2 regions of the Oceanobacillus sp. FSL K6-0118 genome follow, and region 1 is predicted to be linked to the other one. Evidence: predicted binding sites of a transcription regulator. Region 1 holds the regulator's gene; the other holds the start of a gene.
What was found. Region 1 encodes Rex, which represses fermentation and respiration genes when NADH is low (regulators of the CRP and FNR family bind a similar motif). Its sites were predicted from a motif close to TTGTGAAATATTTCACAA; they were not measured.

Region 1 (5,771 bases):
TTTTTCTTCTTGTTCAACAAGCTCGATAATAACACGATCTCCTAGTGGTTTAATCATGTACATTAGCCTCCTTGACTATTCCATTTTTTATTTTACATTTATTTATTAGCACTCACCATTAACGAGTGCTAATCACAATTAATATAATAATGAATTCCTAAAAAAAATGCAAGCATTGTTCATTAAAAAATTATATATTTTTATAAACAGAAGCACCTCTTACTATAGTAAACAAAATACCTATGTTAAAATAACAACTATGTGAAGAAACATGTAAATTTTTCTCTATAAAAATGAACTTTCTCATTATACCTATTAAAGGTCGTTCATATACTTATACTAACACCATCGCTATACTTAATTAAAAGGAGTCGTTTTATATTGCCTAAAAGATATTGGTATATCATTTTGACGTATATTATTACACAATTATCAAGCTTCCCCGCTGCACTAATTGCCCTAAATTACTTTCCGAATTCCTATACGGAAATAGTGATTTATTGGAGTATTATCAGTTTCTGTTTAGCATTACTTATTACACTCTTGCTTCTTAAAACAGATATGAAAATGCCACTTCACCGGGAAGCTTCCACAACTAGTAATATCATTTTGTGGTCGGTCATCGGTTATTTCTTGGCATATTTTGTACAAGTGCTTGCATCGTTAATTGAAATGAAAGTTTTAGGTATTTCAACAGGGTCTAGCAATACACAGAATATTATGGATATTTCTAGAACCATTCCCTTGTTTATGATTATACCTGCCATTATTGCTCCAATTCTAGAAGAAGTTATTTTTAGAAAAATTATTTTTGGAAGTTTATACAAAAGGCTGAACTTTTTTATCTCAGCGCTTCTTTCTGCTTTTATTTTCGGAGTAATTCATGGAGAGTTTCAACATATACTTATCTATTCATCCATGGGGTTTGTGTTTGCCTATTTATATGTAAAAACAAAGCGAATTTTAACACCAATCATTGTTCATGCTGCTTTAAATACAACGACCGTCATTGCCCAATATTCCTTAACACCCGAGGAAATTCAACGGCAGCTTGACCAATTGCAAATGATTTTTCTAGGATAATAAAGAAGGAGTAGCGAATCCGCTACTCCTTCTACTCTTTCTCTAATGGATAATGTTTTAAGAAATATACAAGTGATTGTAATTCAACCGCTAAATCAATATGATGAACACGAACATGACTTGGAACCGTGATTCTTGCAGGAGTGAAATTTAAAATTCCATTCACACCTAGATTAACTAATTTCTCCGCAATTTCCTCGGCTTCTGAAGCGGGTACTGTCAAAATTACAACACGAATATTTTCTAACTCTTCCTCTAAATCGCTTACATGAAAGATAGGTACACCGTCAATATCTTTTCCAACCTTCGATGAATCTGCATCAAATGCCTTTGTAATACGTATATTATTATTTTTCAAGAAACTATATTTTAAAAACGCTGTACCTAAGTTACCCGCACCTATCAATGCTACTTCTGTTACTTCATGTTGATCTAATGTACTTCGAAAAAAGCCCAACAAGTATTCTACGTTATATCCATAACCTTTTTTACCTAGAGCTCCAAAGTAAGAAAAGTCTCTACGGATTGTTGCAGAATCAACCTTTACCGCTTCACTCAGTTCTTTTGAGGAGACGCGTCTTTTTCCCTGCTGATTCAAATTATTTAGAAAACGATAATACAATGGCAGGCGTTTTGCAGTAGCTTGTGGTATTTTGTTTTGATCCATTGCTTTTCCTCTCTTCAATTCATAATCATCTATTCTATAGTCTCTTTCATTTTAGCAGAATTACAACAAAAAGTCGTGATGTTTTTCACAAATTAATTATGTTGCTTCTATATTTGTAGGTAAGGTAGAATGAAAGATATTGAGGTGAAATCACAATGATACTGATGCAACTGAATGGACTATCGAAATCCTTTGGTGCAGAAGAAATTCTGTCCAATATTAAAATAGAAATTAAAGATAAGGAACGTATCGCCATTGTCGGAAGAAATGGTGCTGGAAAGTCGACGCTATTGAAAATAATGGCTGGCGAACTTTCCTATGATGAAGGTGAGTTAATTAAACCTAAAGATGTAACGATTGGCTATCTTTCCCAGCATATGGCTTTAGAATCTGGAAAAACCATATGGGATGAAATGCTTGAAGTTTTTAACCCATTATTAGAACAGGAAAAACAGTTAAGATTAGTAGAAAAGAAGATGGAACAAGTAACAGATTTTACTAGTGAAGCTTATAACAATTTATTGAAAGAATATGATCGGTTACAAGTTGATTTTCAAACAAACGGTGGATACACATATGAATCTGACATTAAAGCCGTATTAAACGGATTAAACTTCCAAGATTATGACTATGATACACTAATCACCGATCTAAGTGGTGGTCAAAAGACAAGGCTAGCATTAGGTAAATTACTACTCTTAAAACCACAATTACTTATACTAGATGAGCCAACCAACCATTTAGATATTGACACTCTTTCATGGCTAGAAGTTTATTTAAATAGTTATCCCGGAGCCGTAGTCATTGTATCCCATGACCGCTATTTCTTGGATAAAACCGTCTCCATTGTTTATGAAATTTCTCGACATAAAACGAAGAAATATTATGGTTCCTATAGTAAATATCTGGATCAAAAAAGCCAGGAATATGAGCAAGCTTTAAAAGCATTTGAAAAGCAACAAACTGAAATCAAAAAAATGGAGGATTTTATCCAGCGAAATATTGTACGAGCATCCACAACGAAACGGGCCCAAAGTAGAAGAAAACAACTTGAAAAGATGGAACGAATAGACAGACCTCTTGGTGATGAATCATCAGCTTCTTTTTCCTTCCAAATCACAAAAAGAAGTGGGAATGATGTACTTAAAATTAAAAATCTCGCTTTTCGTTATGACGGAGAAAATGAGAATTTATTTTCCAATATTAATTTGGATGTCAATCGCGGGGAGAGAATTGCAGTTGTTGGTCCAAATGGGGTTGGTAAAACAACTTTGCTCAAAATCATTTTAGGCAAATTAAAAAAATCCTCTGGTGATATCCAAATCGGAACAGGCGTACAAATTGGGTACTATGATCAGGAACAAGCGGAATTGTCCTCAACCAAAACCGTTTTAAATGAGCTGTGGGATGAATACCCAACGATTAATGAAAAAGACATCCGAACGGTTCTAGGAAACTTCTTATTTAGTGGGGACGATGTGTTAAAACCAGTACAAGCATTAAGTGGAGGAGAAAAAGCACGCCTCGCCCTTGCTAAGCTTATGATGCAAAAAGCTAATCTCCTTATTCTTGATGAACCAACTAACCACTTAGATATCGACAGCAAAGAAGTTCTAGAAGCTGCGTTAACTGATTTTCCGGGAACCATTATTTTTGTTTCGCATGACCGCTATTTTATTAATAAAATAACGGATCAAGTTGCTGAAATGAACCGTGACGGGATTTCTGTCTATCTTGGTGATTACGACTACTATTTAGAAAAGAAAGCTGAAGAAGCTGAACACAAGCGATTAGAACAGGAAAAACAACCGATTCAGAACACAGAAGATAAAAAGCGGAATTTTAAATTAGATAAGCAGCAGCAAAGTTTATTGCGAAAAAAACAAAGAAGAATTACAGAATTAGAGGAACTCATCGACTCATTAGAACTAAAAATATCCGAAATAGAGGAAAAAATGGCGGAACCAGAAATCTTCCAAGACCACGAAAAATCCTTTGAATTAAACGAAAAAATGATAGCATTAAAAAATAACGTTGAAGAATATATGGAAGAATGGACGACATTACAAGAAGAAATATAAAAAGACGGTGGTATGTAATAAAGATACCACCGTCTTTTTATTTAGCTCCAACACTATTTTTATTAAGTAAGAAAATATATAAATTTAGCTTATTTAGATCTTGTCTTAAGAAACGGGCGCTTCCGCCTTTGCTTATTTGAACAAATAATCATTTTGAATCGTTTGTTCCACAGATATTCGATAGATCACAGACAGTCCTATCATTGTGGATAAAACCGAACTTCCTCCATAACTTATTAACAACAATGGAATACCGGTAATCGGCATAATCCCTAATGTCATTCCAATATTTTGAAAGACATGAATGAGAATTAAACTAAGGATTCCAAAGCTGTAATAAGAACCAAATGAAGAATGCTTGTTTATATTTAAACCTAACGTAACCAACTTATACAAAAGAATAAAGTATAGGAAAATAACAAGTGCACTACCAATAAATCCAAAGCTTTCCCCTATCACAGAAAAAATAAAGTCCGTCTGCGCTTCGGAATAATAAACTTCTATACCATTCAGTCCTTTACCCATTAACTGTCCTGAACCCAAGGCCATATGAGCACGATCAAAATGCCAATTTGCATCACTACTCGTTTGCGTAGGATCAAACCAGGTAAGAATACGGTTTACTTGATATTGTTGAATTCCTATCACTTCTTGTGCAATATCCGGGAATTTTATAATAAACCAGAGCAATGACCCGCCGGCTGCAGCTCCTGCGCCAATTAAACTCAAAATAATTTTCCAACTAATACCGGAAAGGATAATCATCATACCTAATATGAACAAGTACACCATTGCTGTCCCGAAGTCTGGTTGCTCCATAATCAAAAAAACAGGAATAGCGGTAACGACAATTAACTTTAACAGTAACATAAAATCCGTTTTTAAATTACTAGCTTCATATTTTTCTTTATGATGACTAGTGACTCGTGCAAGATATAAAATCGTCGTGATTTTCACGAATTCTCCGGGTTGTAAAGATAGCCCTGGTAGCGTGAACCAAGCTTTTGCTCCATTTACAGGCTTAGCTATGGAATCTGGACTTATTAATAATAAAGCCAGAATAGCAACTCCACCAATATAAATATATAGACTTGCTTTATAAATCTGTTCTAAATCAAAATACTGTACTGCTGCTACTATTAATGCACCGATTGTAAACCAAACAACTTGTTTAAGAACAAAATTTTCTCCACCATACTGTTCAAGTTGTTGTGCATTATAAATTGCTAATAAACTAACACAGACAAATAGGATAAATAACATAATTAAATCTGTCTGCATATAATAAGATTGTTTCTTATTCATTTAACAATCACCAAATTTCTAATCTAAATCGAATTATAGTACAAGTTACTAGACGAAAATGACAGTAAAAAGATTTCACTCCCATTACGTTTGTGGATAACTACCTTTCAAAGGATGACAATTCACTTATCCACAAGAGGAAATCTCAAAATTCCCTGTAATATCTAATTGTGAACATGTTTATACACATTATCCACAAAATCAACCGATGTTACCCACAAAGGTTATTCACACACAAAGTGCTTTTATACTAAGTTTTACACAACTTTTCCACAATATTGTTGATAACTCGTTTTATTTTAATAACAAGGAAGCATTAGCGTTTAAATCGAGACCTGCGCGTTTTCCATTCCAGTAATTAATCGTTCCAGCTGCTGCAATCATTGCTGCATTATCCGTACATAACGATAATGGAGGAACATATAAAGGGATATCCGTTTCGGAAAAAGCATTCGCCAAAGCTGTTCTTAACCCTTTATTTGCTGCAACGCCTCCTGCAACAATTACCTGTTTTACCTTGTATTCCTTTGCTGCTCTTAACGTCTTCTTGGTAAGTACTTCTACTACACTTGCCTGAAAACTAGCAGCGATATCTTCGTCTTTTAACATTTCACCACGTTGTTTGGCATTGTGGA
Region 2 (5,771 bases), 790 kb from region 1:
AAACGGGCGCTTCCGCTTTCGTTTATACATTTAAAAATACACTTTGCTCAATTTGTTTCATTTCATAAAAATACCCTTTTTTCTCCATCAGTTCGTCAAACGTTCCTACTTCAACGATTCTGCCGGATTCCATTACAATTATCTGATCCATACTTTCTAATCCTGTCAAACGATGGCTGATAAGTACTACTGTATTTTCTTTTGCTTCTTCAAAAAGATAGTCATAAATATGTTTCTCGGTCAATGCGTCAATCGATGAGGTCGGCTCATCCAAAAGCCAAATCGGAGCCTTCTTTAGCAAAACTCTAGCAATTGCGAGTCGCTGCTGCTCCCCTCCTGAAAGGTTTTCTCCCTTTTCTAGCACTTGGTCATTTAAGGAAAAATGGTGGAGTTTTACTTTTTCTAATGCATTTTCCATCTCTTCATCCGACAATTCGTTCTTGGCAATCATCAAGTTTTCACGAATGGTTCCGTAAAAGAAATGATTCTTTTGCAGTACAACGTTCGTGCTTTTCCAAATGCTTTCTTGCGATAGGGAATTCATCGATTTATTATTTATACATATTTCGCCTTGATTAACCGGATATATTTGTAATAATAGTTGCATCAACGTTGACTTTCCAGATCCACTCGGCCCAACAATCGCTGTTTTGGAACCGGGGGGTAAAGTAAAGGTTATATCTGATAAAGTATTCCTTGATTCATTAGGAAACGCAAATGATACCTCATTCACGCTAATGTATGGAGATTTCTTAATGGACAATTTTTCTTTACTTTCTTTCAGAATTTCCTGTTCTTCCTCCATACCAACAACATTATTCAGTCTTGTTGCTGCTTGTCTGCTATCCTCCAAGTAACTTGGAAATACCGACATAGGGGATATATTCTCAAATGCAGTTAATGATACCATCACAAGCATCGCAAGGAAGATTCCATCTAATTGTTCCGTAGAGACTAAATAAGCTCCATAACCTAGAACGGTGAACGACACAACTAAGGATAAGAAAGTATTGGATGACTCACTGAATAAATTATAAACACTTTCATGTTCTTGTTCTTTTAAATAAACATCAGCAGAATGACGTAATTTACTCTCTTTCATCTCTAGTTTTTGGTATATTTTTAGGTCGCGAAATCCAAATAGAAATTCAGATACTTCTGTGGACAGTTCTCCTCGATTTTCCCTGACTCTTCGCTCTACTTTTCTTTGTCTTAATGCGATGACCGCTGGGAAAATAAACGTTGTCAAAATAAAACCGACGAGTATAATCCATGTTATCTCAATTGAAAAAAAGACCGTGAAGAAAATCGTACACAAAAAGACCAACAGTAAAACGATTGGTGGGTAAAATACACGTAAAAAGAAATTTTGTAGTGTTTCTACATCACCAACAATCCTTGAAAGGAGGTCCCCACTCCTATATTTATGAAAGATAGTTGGTGCTAATGGCTCTAGCCTCTCGTAAAAGGAAACACGTAAATTACTTAACATCGTAAAAGTCCCACGATGCGAAAAGTAACGCTCTCCATAACGACTTAATGCTGAAATAATTCCTAGGATTTTAACGGAAGCAACAAGAATCATCAACGTATAAATAGGTGGTACTAGGGCGGACTTTGAAATTAAATACCCACTTAATGCAAATAAACCAATAGCTGTTATTCCAGCAATAAATCCACAAAGAATCGAAATGACAATATCTCTTTTCTCCACAAACATTACCTTGGTAATTGTGATTAAATCTCTCATTCTAATGACCTCCCTGCTGTACCGATACCATATTACAATACGTTTCATTTGATTGTACCAATTCATTATGTGTACCGGATGCTATTATTTCCCCATTTTCCAAGAACAGAATTTGGTCAGCATTTTTAATCGTATGAAGACGGTGTGCAACCGTTATAACTGTGGATTTCTTCGATAATTCTTTCATTGAAGACTGCAAGATATGTTCTGTCTTTAAATCTAAGCCTGTTGTCGGCTCATCAAATAAGATAATGGAAGGGCTTTTTAAAAAAGCTCTAGCAATAGCGATTCGCTGTTTTTCTCCACCGGAAAGCCCCCTTCCCGCTTCCCCTATTGGTGTATCGTATCCATTAGGTAGCGATTGGACTAACTCGGAAATTCCGGCCTTTTGAGCGGCTTCTACGATGTCTTCCCTCGTAGCATTCGTGTTACCGCCGACCGCAATATTCTCGGCAATAGTACCCGAAAAAAGATATGGATTTTGTGAAATATAGCTAATTCTGTCAAACCAATCCTTTACACTATACATGTTTCGTGTACTTTCATTTATGAGTACTTCTCCTTTAGTAAGTGGAACAAGCCCAGCAATTACATGTAATAATGTTGTTTTTCCAGATCCAGTTCTGCCAACAATTGCAACTTGTTCAAACGGTCTTATGAATACATTCATGTTTTTTAAGGCAAATGTATCGCTTTCTCCGTAGCTAAACACTGCTCCCCGTAATTCAATGGTAGGTGGTGTAGTACTATTTAAGCTTCCTTCTCCCCATTCAACAGGTTTTACAGAAGTAGCTAACTCATTTTCTAACTTTTTAGCCGCACCCATACTTCCTCTTCCTGTATGAAAAGCACTTCCTAAGTCCCTCAATTTCGTATAAAACTCTGGAGCCAACACTAACATAAGAAATCCGGTATAAAAGGAAAGATCCTGAAAAATAATCATACGAAAAGCAACTTCTAATGCAACGAGTCCAATGCTTAACATGGAAATAAATCCTAATGCTAAGGAATTTTGGAAAGCAATTTTTAACACATCCATTGTTGCCTCCCTAAATCCTAGACTACTCTTTCGAATCGCTTCTTTTTGCTCTGTTGATTGACCAAATAATTTCAACGTAGTTAGCCCTTGTAACGTATCAAGGAATTTACCGGAAAAAGCGGACATCTTATCTAATTGTTCTTCTGTTTTATCTTTGGTTTTAAACCCAATTACCATCATGAATATAGGAATAAATGGAGCTGTTATTAAAATGATAGCCCCTGTAGCAACATGCTCTGTGAAAATAACAAGGAGAATCATAAGTGGTATAATACTTGCCTGAAACAACTGTGGAATATAACTGCTAAAATAGCTATCCACTTCATCTACCACTTCCATCATTACACTAACCTTTTGACCTGATTGCCCCTGGATAGATGTCTGCACTGGATTAGTAGAGTATTTATGTAATAGAGAATTTCTAAGGTCACGTTTCACCTTGGAAGCCATCTTAATTCCTGTTCTTCCACTTAAATATTGGAATAGTGTTCTGGCAAAAAGAACTGCCAATAGCCCAAGTAATAAGGGAATAATTTCACGGAATGAATAATCTTTTAGAAAAATACGGTCCACGATGGTAACAAATAAATAACCCTGTCCAATAATTGACATACCTGATAATATGGCAAAAATTCCTAAGAATACCAACTTTTCTTTCTGCTTTTTTGCCATATCTTTAAGCCCAACCATGATTTTGCCTCCCGATTATAATAGTGAACTCTTTCACAAAATTATACATAACTAGCTGGATGGTTGTAAAATAATAGGGATGTAGTTAACATAATTGTCATTTTTCATTAAATAAAACTGTCGTGTTTGCTTCCAGATCCATCTCTAACATTGAATTTCATAGATTATCTCTTATAATTGAATTAGATTATGTAAAAAAAGGAAGTGAAACTATGGTCTATAAATCACGAACTAAATCAAAGGAATTAGCAATTCTAGAAATATTAAACGACCGAATGCAATTAGCAAGGAAAGATAAGCAACACTATTTTAATTTAAAAAAAGGCTATGAAGGAGAAGTGATTTTTGATTCCTTAACAGAGAAATTACAATGCGAATGCTTGATATTAAATGATTTATTATTCGAAGTTAACCATACTATTTTCCAACTTGATTCCTTGATTATTGTCCAAGGAAAGATTCTATTTTTTGAAGTAAAGAATTTTGAAGGGGATTATTATTACGAATCAGATAAACTTTACAAGAAGCCTAAATTAGAGATTATCAATCCACTTCTCCAATTGAGTAGAAGTGAACCACTACTACGCCAATTACTTCTCAACCATGGATTCAACCTCCCAATTGATGCTTCTGTTGTTTTCATCAATCCAAAATTCACCTTATACCAAGCACCTCTCTATAAACCATTTATTTTCCCAACCCAAATTAAAAATTACTTAGCTGATTTAAATGCAACACCCTCAAAATTAACCCCCCAAAATAAAGAACTTGCGGATATGTTACTATCTTTGCATATAACCGAATCCCCGTATGAAAAGTTGCCTTCTTACCATTATGATCAATTGCAAAAGGGAATTAGCTGTACACGATGCCATTCCTTTTCAATAACTGTCAGTAATAAGTATTGTTTTTGTATGAAATGTCAGTATCAAGAGCTACTTGATGAAGCTGTATTAAGAAACATAAAAGAATTTAGACTTTTATTCCCCAATAAAAAGCTTACAACTAGAACCATTCATCATTGGTCTCAAGTAGTACCAGAAAGAAGAATCAGAAACATTCTTTTACGTACATTCACTAAAATGGGAGACCATCGATGGTCATACTTTGAGTAGTATAAATAGATATAATATTTTTGTCCTCCGTTTCATGGGAAGGACTTTTTTTATTCTTATAAAGCTTTATCACGGTCGTATTAATGTTACAGATTGACCGTGATAACACTTCTCTCGGTTGATTGCTTCCACTCTCCATTCCGAATCGACGTAAGCGTCAAATAGCCCACACCTAGTATTAAGGTATGGGCTATTTTATACTCTAACTAAGATTTAATTTGAACTTTGACAGTTAATGGAATAGTCGTTGACCAAGGTAGGAGTTGATCCATCGCTTCTTCGTTTGTTGAATCAATGTTTGGCAACTGCTCAAATAGATACTTCAAATATTCAAATGGGCTTAGCCCATTCTCCTTTGCAGTTTCTACTATACTATAAATAATTGCGCTCGACTCAGCACCCTTTGGTGTATTACTAAACAAGAAATTTTTTCTTCCGATCACGAAAGGTTTAATAGAGCGCTCACTTCGGTTGTTATCAATTTCTAATCGCCCATCCTCTAAAAAGACGGTTAATTTATTCCATTGGTTTCGACAATATTTAATTGCTTTACCGAGGGCACTTTTCGGCAAGACTTTTGGTGTTTGCATTTTTAGCCATGTTGAAAAAGCCTCCAAAATTGGTTGGCTGCGTTTGATTCGTATTTCATAACGTTCCTTTGGAGTCTTATCCAGACACTTGCGTTCAATCGCAAATAATTGGTTACAATATTCCAATCCTTCGGTTGCAGTAACCTTTGATTTGTCTGCCTCTTTTGGCAAGGATTTTAATGCCTCATCAAACTTTCGCCTTGCATGGCTCCAACAACCAGATAAGGTGACATTAGGAAGACTATCGTAACCACCGTACCCATCGACATGCAAGTATCCCTTGAATTCCGATAGGAATCTTTTTGGATGTTTACTTGCTCGTGATCGTTGGTATTCAAATAGAATATTCGGTGGACGGTCACGTCCATTACGATAGAGCCACATATACGATTTCGAATCGGCTGATCGTCCTGGTTCTCGTAAAACTTGAACCGTAGTCTCATCTGCATGTAGAATATCTTCCTGCAAAAGATGATACTTCATTCGGTCATATATTTTGGACAACCAACGGTTGGCCCCCTCTACCATCCAATTGGCTAGTGTTTGACGAGAAAGGTTAATACCTAGATATTTTAATTGGCTTTCCT

Region 2: the regulator Rex is predicted to act here: its motif matches at 3,501-3,518, upstream of cydD (thiol reductant ABC exporter subunit CydD).

What each region holds. Positions count from the first base shown of each region.
Region 1 covers NZ_JBBOVR010000001.1:692,176-697,946, reverse strand. The annotation lists gene groES (co-chaperone GroES) at 1-57, opposite strand, end outside; gene MHI02_RS03665 (CPBP family intramembrane glutamic endopeptidase) at 382-1,083, shown strand; gene MHI02_RS03660 (redox-sensing transcriptional repressor Rex) at 1,115-1,750, opposite strand; gene MHI02_RS03655 (ABC-F family ATP-binding cassette domain-containing protein) at 1,906-3,831, shown strand; gene MHI02_RS03650 (FtsW/RodA/SpoVE family cell cycle protein) at 3,964-5,136, opposite strand; gene tsaD (tRNA (adenosine(37)-N6)-threonylcarbamoyltransferase complex transferase subunit TsaD) at 5,431-5,771, opposite strand, start outside.
Region 2 covers NZ_JBBOVR010000001.1:1,482,695-1,488,465, reverse strand. The annotation lists gene cydC (thiol reductant ABC exporter subunit CydC) at 23-1,750, opposite strand; gene cydD (thiol reductant ABC exporter subunit CydD) at 1,752-3,479, opposite strand; gene MHI02_RS07720 (nuclease-related domain-containing protein) at 3,692-4,594, shown strand; gene tnpC (IS66 family transposase) at 4,801-5,771, opposite strand, start outside.